Linked DNA regions of Pararhizobium sp. A13. The main gene of each other region encodes a partner of the protein of the gene in region 2 in a complex. Links are inferred from orthologs where the notes say so. Each region holds a gene or a part of one and is shown on either strand. Other genes may lie near its edges.

The links. The genes of interacting proteins can lie anywhere in the genome.
Region 1: the proteins of WI754_RS13500 (region 2) and pnp are in contact, whole or in part, in a cryo-EM structure (PDB 9QH0), measured with the Escherichia coli proteins. The link is inferred for Pararhizobium sp. A13 from one-to-one orthologs.
Region 3: the proteins of WI754_RS13500 (region 2) and eno are in contact, whole or in part, in a solved structure (PDB 2FYM), measured with the Escherichia coli proteins. The link is inferred for Pararhizobium sp. A13 from one-to-one orthologs.

The regions. Positions count from the first base shown.
Region 1 is NZ_CP149510.1:1,198,973-1,203,498, forward strand. The notes cover bases 1-2,928. They hold pnp (polyribonucleotide nucleotidyltransferase), read left to right. Parts: upstream 1-362; coding sequence 363-2,495; downstream 2,496-2,928. Other genes in these bases: rpsO (30S ribosomal protein S15), read left to right, coding at 1-2; WI754_RS05730 (class I SAM-dependent methyltransferase), read left to right, coding at 2,579-2,928. Also shown: more of WI754_RS05730, read left to right, coding at 2,929-3,595; WI754_RS05735 (hypothetical protein), read left to right, coding at 3,732-3,968; molecular chaperone HtpG, read right to left, coding at 4,051-4,526. UniProt on the Escherichia coli protein: Involved in mRNA degradation. Catalyzes the phosphorolysis of single-stranded polyribonucleotides processively in the 3'- to 5'-direction. Also involved, along with RNase II, in tRNA processing.
Region 2 is NZ_CP149510.1:2,741,063-2,749,541, reverse strand. The notes cover bases 2,071-5,442. They hold WI754_RS13500 (ribonuclease E/G), read left to right. Parts: upstream 2,071-2,377; coding sequence 2,378-5,242; downstream 5,243-5,442. Other genes in these bases: WI754_RS13495 (hypothetical protein), read left to right, coding at 5,404-5,442. Also shown: WI754_RS13510 (penicillin-binding protein 1A), read right to left, coding at 1-3; WI754_RS13505 (N-acetylmuramoyl-L-alanine amidase), read right to left, coding at 370-1,569; more of WI754_RS13495, read left to right, coding at 5,443-5,619; WI754_RS13490 (aminotransferase class I/II-fold pyridoxal phosphate-dependent enzyme), read right to left, coding at 5,789-6,946; WI754_RS13485 (DsbA family protein), read left to right, coding at 7,170-7,937; aroQ (type II 3-dehydroquinate dehydratase), read left to right, coding at 8,063-8,479. UniProt on the Escherichia coli protein: Endoribonuclease that plays a central role in RNA processing and decay. Required for the maturation of 5S and 16S rRNAs and the majority of tRNAs. Also involved in the degradation of most mRNAs.
Region 3 is NZ_CP149510.1:2,869,318-2,873,782, forward strand. The notes cover bases 1-2,867. They hold eno (phosphopyruvate hydratase), read left to right. Parts: upstream 1-730; coding sequence 731-2,005; downstream 2,006-2,867. Other genes in these bases: kdsA (3-deoxy-8-phosphooctulonate synthase), read left to right, coding at 1-595; WI754_RS14210 (septum formation initiator family protein), read left to right, coding at 2,140-2,448; pdhA (pyruvate dehydrogenase (acetyl-transferring) E1 component subunit alpha), read left to right, coding at 2,598-2,867. Also shown: more of pdhA, read left to right, coding at 2,868-3,644; WI754_RS14220 (pyruvate dehydrogenase complex E1 component subunit beta), read left to right, coding at 3,666-4,465. UniProt on the Escherichia coli protein: Catalyzes the reversible conversion of 2-phosphoglycerate (2-PG) into phosphoenolpyruvate (PEP). It is essential for the degradation of carbohydrates via glycolysis.

The DNA of each region.
Region 1 (4,526 bases), 1.5 Mb from region 2 along the record:
AAGCCTTACACCGGCGGGACCCTTCGAAGGAAGGATGCCCGCCGGTTCGTTTTTGCGGGATTGATCCCGTCATTTGCGCTTCCGGGCGAGTCACGCTGGCTCCGCCGAAGCGGACGCTCCAGCAGACCGGATGGGCCGGCTCTGCGGAACCAACCGATGACCTGTCATGGGGCAGGATTGCAGGATGCTTCGGCGCTTGCTCGTTTTTCCAGGCACCGGAAGGCATCAGGCTTTCAGGAGCGGAACGACCGCCAGCCATATTTTGGAAGCCTCCTGTTGTCTTGCCCGTGATGCGTCATTTTTGCGGACCGCCCGCGCCAGTTAGGCAGCGGCGCGGACTTGCCGCACACGAAGGACAAAACATGTTCGATACCCACACGGTAGAAATTGAATGGGCAGGCCGCCCGCTCAAGCTCGAAACCGGCAAGATCGCTCGTCAGGCTGACGGCGCCGTGCTTGCCACCTACGGCGAGACCGTCGTTCTCGCCACCGTCGTTTCGGCCAAGGCGCCGAAGCCGGGCCAGGATTTCTTCCCGCTCACCGTCAACTACCAGGAAAAGACCTACGCCGCCGGCAAGATCCCGGGTGGCTACTTCAAGCGCGAAGGCCGTCCGTCGGAAAAGGAAACGCTGGTTTCCCGCCTGATCGACCGTCCGATCCGCCCGCTCTTCCCGGAAGGCTACAAGAACGACACCCAGGTTGTCGTCACGGTCGTCCAGCACGATCTGGAAAATGATCCGGACGTCCTGTCGATGGTCGCCGCTTCCGCAGCTCTGACGCTTTCGGGCGTTCCCTTCATGGGTCCTGTCGGCGGCGCACGCGTCGGTTACATCAACGGCGAATACGTTCTGAACCCGCATCTCGACGAGATGGACGAATCGATCCTCGACCTCGTCGTCGCCGGCACCCAGGACGCCGTCCTGATGGTCGAATCGGAAGCGAAGGAACTGAACGAAGACGTCATGCTCGGCGCCGTCATGTTCGGTCACAAGGGTTTCCAGCCGGTCATCGATGCGATCATCAAGCTCGCCGAAGTGGCTGCCAAGGAACCGCGCGATTTCACCCCGGAAGACCATTCCGAACTCGAAGCCGAAATGCTTTCGATCGCCGAAGCCGAACTGCGCGTTGCCTACAAGAACACCCAGAAGGCCGAGCGTTATGCAGCCGTCGACGCCGTCAAGGCCAAGGTGAAGGCACACTTCTTCCCGGAAGGCGTTGAGCCGAAGTACACGGCCGAAGTCATCGGCGCCGTCTTCAAGCACCTGCAGGCCAAGATCGTTCGCTGGAACATCCTCGACACCAAGAGCCGCATCGACGGCCGCGATCTGTCGACCGTTCGCCCGATCGTCTCGGAAGTCGGCATCCTGCCGCGCACGCATGGTTCGGCCCTGTTCACCCGCGGTGAAACGCAGGCGATCGTTGTTGCCACGCTCGGCACCGGCGAAGACGAACAGTACGTCGACTCGCTGACCGGCATGTACAAAGAAAAGTTCATGCTGCACTACAACTTCCCGCCCTATTCGGTCGGTGAAACCGGCCGCATGGGCTCTCCGGGCCGCCGCGAAATCGGTCACGGCAAGCTCGCTTGGCGCGCTATCCGTCCGATGCTGCCGGCCGCCGAGCAGTTCCCCTACACGCTGCGCGTCGTCTCCGAGATCACCGAGTCCAACGGCTCGTCCTCGATGGCAACCGTCTGCGGCACCTCGCTGGCGCTGATGGATGCCGGCGTTCCCTTGGCTAAGCCGGTTGCCGGTATTGCCATGGGCCTGATCCTCGAAGGTGAGCGCTTCGCAGTTCTCTCCGATATCCTTGGCGACGAGGATCACCTCGGCGACATGGACTTCAAGGTCGCAGGCACCGCCGACGGCATCACCTCGCTGCAGATGGACATCAAGATCGCCGGTATCACCGAAGAGATCATGAAGGTCGCGCTTGAGCAGGCGCAGGGCGGCCGCAAGCATATCCTCGGCGAGATGGCCAATGCCATCACCGAGGGACGCAGCCAGCTCGGCGAATTCGCACCGCGCATCGAAGTGATGAACATCCCGGTCGACAAGATCCGCGAAGTCATCGGTTCGGGCGGTAAGGTCATCCGCGAAATCGTCGAAAAGACCGGCGCCAAGGTCAACATCGAAGACGACGGCACGATCAAGATCGCTTCTTCGTCGGCTAAGGAAATCGAAGCAGCCCGCAAGTGGATCCATTCGATCGTCGCGGAACCGGAAGTCGGCCAGATCTACGAAGGCACGGTCGTCAAGACCGCCGACTTCGGTGCATTCGTCAACTTCTTCGGCCCGCGCGACGGTCTCGTACACATCTCGCAGCTCGCTTCCGAGCGTGTTGCCAAGACCTCCGACGTCGTCAAGGAAGGCGACAAGGTCTGGGTCAAGCTGATGGGCTTCGACGAGCGCGGCAAGGTTCGCCTCTCCATGAAGGTTGTCGATCAGGCAACCGGCAAGGAAGTCGCCAAGGGCGAAGGCGAAGCTGCTGAATAAGCAGCGCGCTTGAAAGAATGCTACGGGCGCGGAGCGGATCGTTCCGCGCCCTTTCTTATTTATCCCCGCTAGGACGTTCCACCATGAGCCGCGACGCGCTGAAAACCCTTTTCCATCCCTTCGAGACCGGCGTTGTTCCCGCACCTGGCGAAGGCGAGCGCGTGCTGTTTCTCGGCGCCGAGGCCGGTTACCGGCTGCCGGCGGATTTTGCCGCGTCGATCGCTGCCGTGCAGGCCCTGCGCCCGCTCTACCGCGGCCTTGAAGCTGCCAGGGCACCGGTGACCCCGTTCGTCGAGGGCGAGGACTATGATGCAGCGCTGATCCTGTGCGGCAAGCACAAGGGCGAGAACGAGGACCGTATCGCCGAGGCGCTGAGGTGCACCAAGATCGGTGGCCTGATCGTCGTTGCCGGCGGCAAGGAAGACGGTATCCAGTCGCTGCGCAAGCGCGTCGCCCAGCTTGGCTGGGGCGGCGACAGCCTGCCGAAATATCACGGCATCGCCTTCTGGTTCGGCCGTCCGGAAGATGCGGATGACGTGATCGCCAAGTTCGCCAAGAAGCCGGCGCGCGTCGAGAGCCGCTTCGAGGCGGCGCCCGGCATGTTCTCGCATGATCGCGTCGATGCCGGTTCGGAGCTGCTCGCCTCGCGCCTGCCGGACGACTTCAAGGGTCACGCCGCCGATTTCGGCGCCGGCTGGGGCTATCTGTCGGTAATGCTCGCAGAGAAATCCCCTGGCCTGAAGGGCATCGACCTGTTCGAGGCCGATTATCATGCGCTTGAGGCTGCCAGGGCTAACCTCAAGGCCAATGCGCCGAACGTCCCGACCCGCTTCTATTGGCACGACCTCGCCTCCGAGGAAACCCGCGACAAATACGACCTGATCGTCATGAACCCGCCGTTCCACGAGACCCAGGCCGCCGATCCGGCGCTTGGCATCGCGATGATCAAGGCTGCGGCCAAGGCGATGAAGATCGGTGGCCGGCTGATGCTGGTTGCCAATCGCGGCCTGCCTTACGAGCCGGTCATGGCCGAGACCTTCAAGGAATGGGGCGAGACCTGCCGCAACGCCCGCTTCAAGGTACTCTGGGGCAAGCGCTGAGACTTCTGGAGAGCAGTCCCGCAGCGCCGCTGCGGCCTATCTTTTGCAGTTGCGTTCACCCTGAATAAGGTTCACCATTTCCTTTGCCGCGCCCTTGCGCGTCCGACCGGACGCGCCGCGCTCGATGGAGCAAACAATGGGATTTGGACCTGCCCGCCCGCCCATCACCGAAGATGTCGCGGAAGTGATCGCAAAGGATATCAAGAGCGGCGAAGGCAAGGAACCAACCTCCGAGGTGCCCCTGGCCTTCCAGATCGGCCGCCGGCCGGTCGACCCGGAAAGCCTCGACCAGGCGCGCAAGCAGATGACGATGTTCGGCATCTTTGCGGCTGGGGTCCTGGCGGTGTTGCTCGGCGTCTGGTGGGCCGCCTGAGATTCTAGGCGCACCTATCAATTGCTTGCAGGGTGAGAGCGATGGCATGCGCCTGGGCCTGCCATCGCATTGTTCTCCTGAATTATGCCTTCAAGGCCCGCTCGAACAGCCGCGAAAGCCGCTCGGCGAAGGCGCGGGGGTCCTGCGGCTTGTCGCCGTCGAGAACGCGCGCCTGGTCGAGCAGAAGCTGCACTGCGTCGGTGCGGAATTCGTCGCTGCCGCCTGAAGCCAGCGCTGCGATCAGCCCATGGTCGGGATTGATCTCGAGGATCGGCTTGGCGAGCGCATCCAGCCTGCCGGCGCCCTGCAGCATCTTTTCCAGCTGACGGTCGTAGCCCTGTTCCGGAGCGACGAGGCAGACGGCGCTTTCCGTCAGCCGGTCGGATGCCCGCACGTCCGATACAGTGTCGCCGAGCGCCGACTTGGCAAAGGCGATGAAATCGCTGACCACCTGGGTGGTCTCCGGCGTCGACTGAGCGTCTCCATCCGCCTTTGGCACCTGGGCGAGATCGGCAGCCCCTTGCGTGATCGACTTGAACGGTTTGCCCTCGAAGTCCG
Region 2 (8,479 bases):
CATCAGCCAGATACCGGTACCCTGTTGTCGTTTCTCTGTGCGGAGCACGCGAGCACGGTGGGCCTACCCCGCACCTTGTCCGAATGCAATCACGCCGAACGAATTAAACCGCAAAGAACGCCGGTGCCGGTTGTCCCGCAGCCCTCGCCTTCACGTTTACGATCGGCCACCTTCTTCCAGACTGCCAATCGCAAAATTCAGGTTTCCGGATAGCGACCGGATTGTGAGCAAAATAGGGCTTTCGACGCATTAACACGCCGCATCCCCTTGAAAACGATATCGCTGTTACTCCAGCGACACAAATCACATCAAACGTTATTGCTTTAGAAAACGGGGAACAGATCAGGCCGCAGTCTCCACGACCATGCCTTAACCACCATTTGCCACCGTCCCGCCCCGATAGGTGCGCACCGCACCGGCCAAAAGGCCCGCGACTTTCTTGCGCCAGACCGGATCGACCAGCAGTTTCTCGTCCTGCTTGTTGGACAAAAATCCGAGCTCCAGCAGGATCGACGGAACATCGGGTGCTTGCAAGACTCTGAAGCCGGCATAGCGATGAGGATTGTTGATGAGGTTGATCTGCCCCTCGAACGACGAGACCACGGAGCGCGCAAGATTGACGGAGAACGCCTGCGTCTCGCGGCGCGTCAGATCGATAAGAATGTCGGCGACCTCGGCGGGTTCACTCTGCAACGTCATTCCGGCAATCTCGTCGGACAAGTTTTCGCGCTCGGCAAGATTGGCCGCCAGATGGTCGGATGCCTTGTCGGAGATGGTGTAAACGGTCGCGCCGCGGATGTCGTGCTGCTTGAGCGTATCGGCATGCACGGAAATGAACAGGTTGGCGCCGTGCTGGCGAGCGATCTGCACCCGTTCCGGCAAGGACAGGAACTCGTCCTTTTCCCGCGTCAGGAACGCCTTGACACCCGTTTCCTTGTTGAGCGTCTCCACGAGTTCGCCCGCGAAGGCCAGCGTCACGCTCTTCTCCTCCATCTTGGTATCGGTCCCGATCGCGCCGGTGTCGATGCCGCCATGCCCGGCGTCGACGGCGATCACAAATTCTCCTGCAGTCGGCGGCTGGACGACACGGTCCGTTTTGGTGGCCGTGACGGTACCTGTCCATTTCTGCTCGTCAATAAGCACGGAAAAGCGCTCGTCTGTCACACGCTCCGCATCGAGCACCAGACGGAAGCCCCTGCCCTCCTCGTCGGCCTTCACATCCGCGACGGTGATCTCCACCGGCTTGTTTGCCGTCAGCACGACACGCGCGCTGCCGGCTCCCATGGCACCGTAACGGATTTCGGTGAACAGGCCACGCGCTGCAAGGTCCTCCGGTTTCAATCCGAACGACGTTTCGGGCAAATCGACAATGACGCGCGTCGGGTTGGCGACATAGTGAACGAAGAAGACCGGCTTCTTGTCGAAATCGATGACCACCCGGGTACGGGCGTCATCACCCGCGATCCGTGCGCCATAAGCGAGCAACGGTGCTTCGGCGGCTTGCGCTCCCAGTGCCGAACACAGGACGAAAAGCCAGAGCAAACATTGCCGCATCATCACAGATTGGATCAAACCCGCTTTTCCTTGTCGCCAGCGCTTCGCCGGATGCGCGACCGGCGCGTCACGGACAATTCGGACACCGCCTCCTGATTCAGGATCTGGCCATGCACACCGCCGGTTGCCATTCCGATCATCCATGACCCCATATGGTTAACCAAGCCTTGCCAAACGCGACAAACACCTCCGGCGGCCGGTCGCCGCGGCGAAAAACATGCCCCGAAGCTGCCAAAACCGGCATCCTGGCAGTGCATACCCCGACAAGCGAATCAATCAATATTATGGCCGTTCCGGCTTTTCCCTTGCCATTGTGACATAGAAAACATAAAAGCTTCAGAGGGAGAAAGTGTTGACGGGATAGAATCGACGACCGGCAGCCAAAGGGTTTTTGAAGCCCTGGCGCCAGAGCCTGATCGGAACCGGTAAGACCGGTTCAGCGTGGATCATGTCTCGGACAAGCAGTCGCGCTTCATCCGCCGTCGCTCCACCTTCTCCTCGCATACTGAATCGTGAAATTCCGGCGGTGGCCGGTGCGTTTATGGTGACGATCACCGAAAGCCCGTGACCGGGCACATTCATCGGGCCTTAAGGCCTAGTACATTGGCATTCTTGTTTGGTCATTGACGTTGTCTCAGCAGTATCGGTCAGAAGTAAACAGGCCCCGGAACGAAACCGTTCCGGCTGCCGTCTGGCTGTTGGACCATCTCCCCGACCATGCAGGAACATTCACATCCGGCGAAAAACCTGAGCTGTATGGAACGTGTCCTCCGGGGCGTGATTTTCCTACCGTTTCTCGGTTGCGCCGAGGAGCACCACTTACATGGCAGAGAAAATGCTTATCGATGCGTCTCACGCTGAAGAGACGCGCGTCGTTGTCGTACGCGGAAACCGCATAGAAGAATTCGACTTCGAATCCGAACACAAGAAACAGATCCGCGGCAACATCTACCTCGCGAAAGTCACGCGCGTGGAGCCGTCGCTGCAGGCCGCCTTCGTCGATTACGGCGGCAATCGCCACGGCTTTCTGGCCTTCGCCGAAATCCACCCCGACTACTACCAGATCCCGCTCGCCGACCGGCAGGCACTGCTGAAGGCGGAAGCTGAGGAAGCGCGCCGGGATGACGATATCGAGCATGTCGAGACCGGCACGGATCTCGGCCCTGATTTCGATGAGGAAACAGTAGCTGCAACGGAAGAAACCGTTGTCGAGGCAGCCGAGACCGCTGCCGAGCCGGAAGAAGCCGCAGTCGAGGAAAAGCCGAAGGCCAAGGCAAAGCGCCCGCGCCGGACCAAGAAGGCGGCAGCCGAGACGGCAGAAGCCGCCGCGGACGTTTCCGACGCCGACGGCGAGGAAGGTTCGACCGGCGAGATGGCCGCCATGGTCGATACCGACAGCATCTCGGAAGAGACACGTGGCCGCCGCCGCAACTCCGATGACGATGACGATGACGATGGCCATCCGGAAGAGAAGGAAGTCATCGAATCCGTCGGCGCAGAAGACGCCATGGAAGAAGTGCCGGATCGTCAGGTTCGCAAGCCGCGCAAGCAGTACCGCATCCAGGAAGTCATCAAGCGCCGGCAGATCCTGCTGGTACAGGTGGCCAAGGAAGAACGCGGCAACAAGGGTGCGGCACTGACCACCTACCTGTCGCTTGCCGGCCGCTATTCGGTACTGATGCCGAACACGGCGCGTGGCGGCGGCATTTCCCGCAAGATCACCAACCTGCCGGACCGCAAGCGCCTGAAGGAAATCGCCCGCGCGCTCGACGTGCCGCAGGGCATGGGCGTCATCCTGCGCACCGCCGGTGCCAACCGCACCAAGGTCGAGGTCAAGCGTGACTTCGAATATCTGATGCGCCTGTGGGAAAACGTCCGCACGCTGACGCTGTCCTCGACCGCTCCCTGCCTCGTCTATGAAGAAGGCAGCCTGATCAAGCGCTCGATCCGCGACCTTTACAACAAGGACATCAGCGAGATCATCGTTGCCGGCGAGGAAGGTTACAAGGAAGCCAAGGGCTTCATGAAGATGCTGATGCCGAGCCACGCCAAGGTGGTTCAGCCGTATCGCGATGTACACCCGATCTTCTCGCGCTCGGGCATCGAAGCCCAGCTCGACCGCATGCTGGTGCCGCAGGTGACGCTGAAGTCCGGCGGCTACATCATCATCAACCAGACCGAAGCGCTGGTGGCGATCGACGTCAACTCCGGCCGCTCAACCCGTGAACATTCGATCGAGGATACCGCACTCCAGACGAACCTCGAAGCCGCCGAAGAAGTCGCGCGACAGCTGCGCCTGCGCGACCTTGCCGGTCTCGTCGTCGTCGACTTCATCGACATGGAAGAAAAGCGCAACAACCGCGCTGTCGAGAAGCGTCTGAAGGATCATCTGAAGAACGACCGGGCCCGCATCCAGGTCGGCCGCATCTCGCATTTCGGCCTGCTCGAAATGTCGCGGCAGCGCATTCGCGCATCGGTTCTCGAATCGACGATGCAGGTCTGCTCGCATTGCAACGGCACGGGCCACATCCGTTCGCAGTCTTCCGTCGCCCTGCATGTCCTGCGCGGCGTGGAAGAATATCTGCTGAAGAACACCACGCACAACATCACCGTGCGCACGACGCCGGATATTGCGCTCTACCTGCTCAATCACAAGCGCGGCACGATCGTTGATTACGAAGAGCGTTTCGGCGTGCAGATCATCGTCGAAGCCGACGCCCATGTCGGTGCGCAGCATTTTGCCATCGATCGTGGCGAAGCCGTCGAAAATCCGGTCAAGATCGAGCAGATCATCCACTTCGAGCCCGAGCCCGAGGATGACGATGATATCGTCATCGAAGAGGATATCGAGGACGAAGAAGAAGCCGTGGTCGAGGCCAAGGCCGAGCGCGCCGAGCGCGAACCGGCCGCACAGGGCGACGACCAGGGCAACCGTAAGCGCAAGCGCCGCCGCCGGCGTCGTGGCGGCCGCGGTACCGGCCCGAATGGCGAACAAACGTCCACGGAAGCCGGCGCCGCCTCCGACGACATATCGGATGAGGATGGCGACGAGGACGAAGGCGACGACGATGCCGCTCTGGCAGCTGCCGATGATGCTCAGAATGCCGGGTTGAGCGAGGAAGAACGCCAGAAGCGCAAGCGGCGCCGCCGCGGCAAGCGTGGCGGCCGACGCAACCGGCCGGAAGAAGCCGAGGGCGAAAACCTTGCCGTCAGTGGCGAGACGGTGAACGATGAACTGTCGGAGACTGAATTCGACGCATCGCCGGCTGACGAGGCCGAGGCGACTGTAGAGGCGACTGTATCGGCTGCAGCAACAGAAGCGGCGTCCGAGACACCTGTCGTCGCCGAAGAAGAGGCAAAACCCGCCAAGCCGAAGCGCGGCCGCAGCAAGAAGGCCGTCGCCGCGGCTGTTGAGGAAGCCCCTGTCGAGGAAGCGCCTGCCGCGACCGCCGATGCAGAGGTGCAGACAGCTATCGAGGCACAGCCGCAGGACGTCGTCGTTGCTGAGGAGCCCGTCATCGAAAAGGCAGCAGCTTCCCTTGACGAGACGAAGCCGGTTCGTGCCAACCGCGACATCGATTCGATTGCCAGCGAACCGGTGGTAAAATCATCCTCCGCCACTCAAGACGGCGGCGAACCGCCGAAGCCCAAGAAGGGCGGCTGGTGGCAGAAGCGCGGCTTCTTTTGAGCGACATCTGACAAACCGAAACTGAAAAAACCGGCCAAGCGATTGGCCGGTTTTTTTGTGTCCGCTCCTGTTTCATAAGGAACAGCGAAAATACCACTCTCATGGGATCGTGCCTCAGTAGACGAGATGGGCTCGTCCGACGCCAACCGGAGGAGACAATCATGCGACGCTTCGTTATCGCCGCGGCCCTTACCGCCGTCCCGGCGGTTTCCTTGGCAGCACCAATCCACGCCGACAGCTACAGTCGCCAACGCTTCAATGACTATTATTATAAGAGCTATGACACCGCATATGAACCGATCTGTGTGGTCCGGAAAATCCGTTCGGTTGACGACCGGGGCAATCCGGTCGTCCGGAAAGTCCGCATTTGCCGCTGAGGCCTCCTGTCTTCATAGAGGATATCAAACCATTGCGCGTCCGTTGGGGCGCGCATCGCAGACCTCAAGCTCCACCGCCCGCGAAGCAGCTCAACGCTTCACAGTTTGATTCAGTATCATCGCTATCTGAATCCGGAAAATCCGGCAATCATCTGATATCGTTCAACAATTACGTCAGCCAGCGGGCGATGCGATCCATCGCCTCGGCCATGTCGGCCTCTGCGCCGGCATAGGAAAACCGCATCGCACGGTGCCCTTCGAGCGGGTCGAAATCCAGCCCTGGCGTTGCCGCGACGTTGATTTCCGCCAGCATCCTCCTGGCGAAATCCATGCTGTCATTGGTGAACCGGCTGACATCGGCATAGGCGTAGAAGGCGCCGTCCATCGGCGAGGCGATGGAAAAGCCGATCTCAGGCAGGCGTTTCAACAGGAGCTCGCGGTTCGCGGCATAGGATGCCTTGTAGACGTCAAGCTCGGCCTCGGCCCCAAGGGCAGCCTCGGCGGCGATCTGCGACAGTTCCGGCGGCGAGATATAGAGGCTCTGGGCGATGCGCTCGAAGGCACGCACCTGCGTTTCCGGCAGCACCATCCAGCCGATCCGCCAACCGGTCATGCAATAGTATTTCGAGAAGGAATTGATGACCACTGCCTCATCGGTGACGGCGAGCGCGGTCGTCTCCTCGCCCGCAAAGGTCAGGCCGTGGTAGATCTCGTCGGAGATGAAGGCCGTGCCGCGGTCGTGGCAGTAATCGGCCAGCGCCTTCAGCCCATCCTTGCCCGTGACAGTGCCGGTCGGATTGGCAGGACTTGCCAAAAGAACACCGTTCAGTGGTTTTCCGGCTTTTGCCGCGGCCGCCTCGAGACTGTGCGGCGTCAGCGTGAACCCGCTTTCGGCATCCGCCTCGACTTCGACGACCGTCAGGCCGAGCGCTGCCAGGATGTTGCGGTAGGCCGGATAGCCAGGCCGGGCGATGGCAACGCAGTCGCCGGGATCGAACAGGGCCAGGAACGCCAGATTGAAGCCGGCCGACGATCCCGTCGTCACCGCGACCCGCTGCGGATCGACCTCCACGCCGTAGCGCGTGCGATAGTGCTTGGCGATCGCGATCCGGAGCGAGGAGGTTCCAAGCGCATCCGTATAGCCCAACCGCCCGTGCACGAGTGCCGCGCGCGCAGCTTCCAATGCGGCCTTCGGCGCCGGATGGCTCGGCTGCCCCACAGCCATGGAAATAACCGGATATCCGGCCTCACGGCGTTTCGTTGCTTCGGCCAGAACATCCATGGCGTGGAAGGGTTCGACGGAGCTGCGGGTGGAAAGCGGCTTCAACAGCACATCCTCGATATTTTTGATCTCTGCAAGCCATGTGCCTGATCACAATGGGCTTCACAAGTGCGCGAGCGCCGCATTTCCGCCGATTTTGCAGTTTCGTTTGGCGCCGTGCGCCCCTATGCTGGCTGCAGAAATTCTGTTGTCTTTCAAACAAGCCTGTTGACCCCGCCTCGGCAATTGAACGACAGACCGAACACAGACAAAAGGCTACGAGGAAGACATGGCATTCAACGCTCGAAAGACCATCGCCGCAACGCTTATCCTGCTTTCGGCGACGGCTGCGCTGCCTCAAGGAGCGCAGGCGCTGGATGACAAGCAGAAGCAGGAGATCGGCCAATTCATCAAGGAATACCTCGTCGCAAATCCGGAAATCCTCTTGGAAGCGCAGCAGGCGCTGAAGAAGAAACAGGCCGACGAGCAGCTGCAGCAGGCGGAAGCTGCCATCAGCGACAATGAAAAAGCGATTTTCCAGTCGAAATATGATGTCACGCTCGGTAATCCGAACGGCGACGTGACCATCGTCGAGTTCTACGACTACAATTGCGGCTACTGCAAACGCGCCCTGTCCGACATGGACGCCATTCTCGAAAAAGACAAGAACGTCCGTTTCGTGCTGAAGGAACTGCCGATCCTCGGACCGGATTCGATGGCCGCGCACAAGGTAAGTGCCGCCTTCCGTGAGATTGCGCCGGAGAAATACGGTAATTTCCACCGCGCGCTGCTCGGCGGCGAGGAACGTGCAACGGAGGAAACGGCAATCGCCGTTGCCGGGAAGCTCGGCGTTGCGGAAGCCGACCTTCGCAAGAAGATGGACGAGAACACACAGGACGAAGCCGTCAAGGAAGCGTATACGCTTGCCAATAACCTCGGCATCACCGGCACGCCCTCCTATGTCGTCGGCCGGGAGGCCGTTTTCGGCGCGGTTGGCGCAGAGGAACTGGAAACGAAGGTCGCGAATGTCCGCGCTTGCGGCAAGACCAGCTGCTGAAAGCCGATTTTGCCAGCAGGATCGCACGTTATCGCTTGTGGACAACAGCCACGAGGGGCCGTAGGGCTTTTCCTCGCGGAACCATCCGTCTATAGGTAACGCTCGATTATCGGACCAGACCCCCTATGCCATCGACAATTTTCGTGCTGAACGGCCCCAACCTCAACGCGCTCGGCAAACGTGAGCCCGGGATTTATGGAGGGCAGACGCTGGCCGATATCGAGGCAATGTGCGTGGAACATGGCAAAACGCTCGGTCTCGATGTCATCTGCCGTCAGAGCAATCATGAGGGCGACCTCGTCGACTGGTTTCACGAGGCGGGGAACGTGGCGCAGGGCATTGTCGTCAACGCCGGCGCCTATACCCACACGTCGATCGCGCTGCACGATGCTGCGAAGGCCATCGGCATCCCGGTCATCGAAGTGCACCTTTCCAACGTCCACGCCCGCGAAGAATTCCGGCACAAGTCGATGCTTGCCCCGGCGGCAAAGGGCGTGATTTGCGGCTTCGGCGCCGACAGTTACATTCTCGCGCTCAATGCG
Region 3 (4,465 bases), 130 kb from region 2 along the record:
GATGGAAATCTTCGCTGATCTGAAGAAGGAATACGGCTTTCCCGTCCTGACCGATATCCACACCGAGGAACAGTGTGCTCTCGTTGCCCCGACGATCGATATCCTGCAGATTCCGGCCTTCCTCTGCCGCCAGACGGACCTGCTGGTCGCAGCTGCCAAGACCGGCCGTGTGATCAACGTCAAGAAGGGCCAGTTCCTCGCCCCCTGGGACATGAAGAACGTGCTCGCCAAATTCACCGAGAGCGGCAATCCGAACGTGCTGCTGTGCGAGCGCGGCGCCTCCTTCGGCTACAACACGCTCGTCTCCGATATGCGCTCTCTGCCGATCATGGCCGGCCTCGGTGCGCCGGTCGTGTTCGATGCAACACACTCCGTGCAGCAGCCGGGCGGGCAGGGCTCGTCCTCGGGCGGCCAGCGCGAATTCGTCGAGACGCTGGCTCGTGCGGCAGTTGCGGTCGGTGTCGCCGGCGTCTTCATCGAGACGCACGAGGATCCGGATAACGCGCCGTCCGACGGACCGAACATGGTGCACCTCAAGGACATGCCGCGGCTTCTCGAGACGCTGCTTGCCTTTGACGCGATCGCCAAGCGCTGAATGCGGCAATTGTGAAATTTTCTTGAAGGCCGGGGCGCAGGGGAGCAATTGCCCGCGCCCGCCATTGTAATTTCCGGTCCATGAATTATGACAGGGCCATCCGTCCACCACCATGTTTGAAGCAGGGAAGAGATCATGACTGCAATCATCGACATCATCGGCCGCGAAATTCTCGACAGCCGGGGCAATCCGACCGTCGAAGTCGACGTCCATCTCGAAGACGGCAGCTTCGGCCGCGCCGCCGTTCCCTCGGGCGCTTCCACCGGAGCGCATGAAGCCGTCGAACTGCGCGATGGCGGCACGCGTTATCTCGGCAAGGGTGTCGAGAAGGCCGTCGAAGCTGTCAACGGCGAGATCTTCGAAGCCATCGGCGGTTTCGATGCCGAGGATCAGATCCTGATCGACAACACCATGATCGAGCTTGACGGGACGCCGAACAAGGCGCGCCTCGGTGCCAATGCGATCCTCGGTGTTTCCCTCGCCGTTTCCAAGGCCGCCGCCTCCGCCGCCGGCCTGCCGCTCTACCGCTACGTCGGTGGTCCGAACGCCCGTCTTCTGCCGGTTCCGATGATGAACATCATCAATGGCGGCGCCCACGCCGACAATCCGATCGACTTCCAGGAATTCATGATCGTGCCGGTTGGTGCCGACACGGTGCGTGATGCCGTCCGCATGGGTTCGGAGGTGTTCCACACGCTGAAGAAGCAGCTCGCTGCCGACGGCCACAACACCAATGTTGGCGACGAGGGCGGCTTTGCGCCGGGTCTTGCATCGGCGCCCGCCGCGCTCGATTTCATCATGAAGTCGGTCGAAAAAGCCGGCTATCGTCCGGGTGAAGACGTCTTCATCGCGCTCGACTGCGCCTCGACGGAATTCTTCAAGGACGGCAAGTACGTTCTCGAAGGCGAGGGCCGCACGCTCGAGCCGGGCGCGATGGCGGAATACCTGGCGGAACTCGCGGGCAAATATCCGATCTTCTCGATCGAAGACGGCATGGCAGAAGACGATTGGGAAGGCTGGAAGGCGCTGACCGACAAGATCGGCAACAAGTGCCAGCTCGTCGGCGACGATCTGTTCGTCACCAATTCCGCTCGCCTGCGCGACGGCATCAAGATGGGCGTCGCCAACTCGATCCTCGTCAAGGTCAACCAGATCGGTTCGCTGTCGGAAACGCTCGATGCCGTCGAGACCGCACACAAGGCCCGCTACTCGGCCGTCATGTCGCATCGCTCAGGTGAAACCGAGGATTCGACCATCGCCGATCTCGCCGTTGCTACCAATTGCGGGCAGATCAAGACCGGTTCGCTGGCGCGCTCCGACCGCACCGCGAAATACAACCAGCTGATCCGCATCGAAGAACAGCTTGGCCCGCAGGCAAAATATGCCGGACGGTCGATCCTGCGCGGCTGATCACTCGCTGCTCTGACCAACGAAACCCGCGTCTGGAAACGGATGCGGGTTTTTTGTTGCCGCCTGTTATGGTCAACGGTCGGTTAATCAATGGCCGGTAGGATGCCTTTGTATTGCGTATCAGGGCATGATCGATGTGGACAAAACACCATAAGAAACGGAAGCTCGGGCGGTTTGTCATGCCGCTGATCGCCGTCGCCTTTCTCTCCTATTTCGGCTATCATTCCATCCACGGCGAGTTCGGCCTGAAGGCGACGGAAAAGTTCGACCGCCAGCGCGTCGAGCGCCAGACGCGTCTGGACGAACTGACGGAGCAGCGCAAGACGCTGGAAAAGGAAGTGGCGCTGTTGAGCGACGGTTCGCTCGAACGCGACATGCTGGACGAAAAGGCTCGCTTCGGGCTGAGCATGTCGCGCGCCGATGAAATCGTGATATTTCACTGACTTTTCCAATTAACCAAAATCTGGTTAATTGGAAAATAATAAATAATATCATTAGCTTATAAAGAATATAAGCCATGCAAATATGGCATTGCTGTGGCGTCATTCTTTCCCTATGGTACCGGCAAAAGGCAACCATTAGGGAGGAATGAATGGCCCCGCGAAAAACCGCGTCCGTTTCCAGCCGCAAAACAGCCGCCAAGCCCGCAAAGAAGGACTTCGTCAACGGTACTGTTGCCGAGTTCGATCGCGATGCCGATATGAAGGCTTACCGCGAAATGCTTCTTATCCGGCGTTTCGAGGAAAAGGCCGGCCAGCTCTACGGCATGGGCTTCATCGGTGGTTTCTGTCACCTCTACATCGGCCAGGAAGCCGTCGTCGTCGGCATGCAGATGGCGCTGAAGGAAGGCGATCAGGTCATCACGGCCTATCGTGACCACGGCCATATGCTGGCCTGCGGCATGAGCGCGCGTGGCGTCATGGCGGAGCTCACCGGTCGCCGCAGCGGGCTTTCCCGCGGCAAGGGCGGCTCGATGCACATGTTCTCCAAGGAGAAGCATTTCTACGGCGGCCACGGCATCGTCGGCGCGCAGGTATCGCTCGGCACGGGCCTCGCCTTCGCCAACCGCTATCGCGGCAATGACAATGTCTCGCTCGCCTATTTCGGCGATGGCGCCGCCAACCAGGGCCAGGTCTACGAGAGCTTCAACATGGCTGCTCTCTGGAAGCTGCCGGTGATCTACATCGTCGAGAACAACCGTTACGCCATGGGCACGTCAGTATCGCGCGCCTCGGCCGGCCATGATTTCTCCCAGCGCGGCGTCGCGCTCGGTATCCCGGGTCTCCAGGTCGATGGCATGGATGTTCGCGCGGTAAAGGCCGCCGGCGACGAGGCTGTCGAGCATTGCCGCGCTGGCAAGGGGCCGATCATCCTTGAAATGCAGACCTACCGCTATCGGGGCCACTCCATGTCCGACCCGGCGAAGTATCGCTCGAAGGACGAAGTGCAGAAGATGCGCTCCGAGCATGACCCGATCGAACAGGTGAAGGCGCGCATTCTGGAAAAGGGATGGGCGAGCGAGGACGAACTGAAGCAGATCGACAAGGACGTTCGCGACATCGTCGCCGACAGCGCCGATTTCGCCCAGGCCGATCCGGAGCCGGATGTATCCGAGCTCTACACCGACATTCTGCTTTGATTTCGCGGCGAGGAAACCATCATGCCTATTGAAATTCTGATGCCCGCTCTGTCGCCGACGATGGAAGAAGGCACGCTCAGCAAATGGCTGAAAAACGAGGGTGACAAGGTCACCTCGGGCGACGTGATCGCCGAGATCGAGACCGACAAGGCGACCATGGAAGTGGAAGCCGTCGATGAAGGCACCATCGGCAAGATCCTGATTGCCGCCGGTACCGAAGGCGTCAAGGTCAACACGGCGATCGCGGTCCTGCTGCAGGACGGCGAAAGTGTCGGTGACGTTGCCGCACCGAAGACTGCACCGGCCGCCGAGCCTACGAAGGCTGAAGCGCCTGCTCCGGCTGCCGCACCCGTTGCCGCCCAGCCGAAGGTCGAAGTCGCTTCCGATCCGGATATTCCAGCCGGTACCGAAATGGTCTCGACCACCGTGCGCGAAGCGCTTCGCGACGCGATGGCTGAGGAAATGCGCCGCAGCGACGACGTCTTCGTGATGGGCGAGGAAGTCGCCGAATACCAGGGCGCCTACAAGATCACCCAAGGCCTGCTGCAGGAATTCGGTCCCCGCCGTGTCGTCGATACCCCGATCACCGAGCACGGTTTTGCCGGCGTCGGTGTTGGTGCTGCGATGACCGGCCTTAAGCCGATCGTCGAGTTTATGACCTTCAACTTCGCCATGCAGGCGATCGACCACATCATCAACTCGGCCGCCAAGACGCTTTATATGTCCGGCGGCCAGATGGGTGCGCCGATGGTGTTCCGCGGCCCAAGTGGTGCTGCTGCCCGCGTCGGCGCCCAGCACTCCCAGTGCTACGCTGCCTGGTA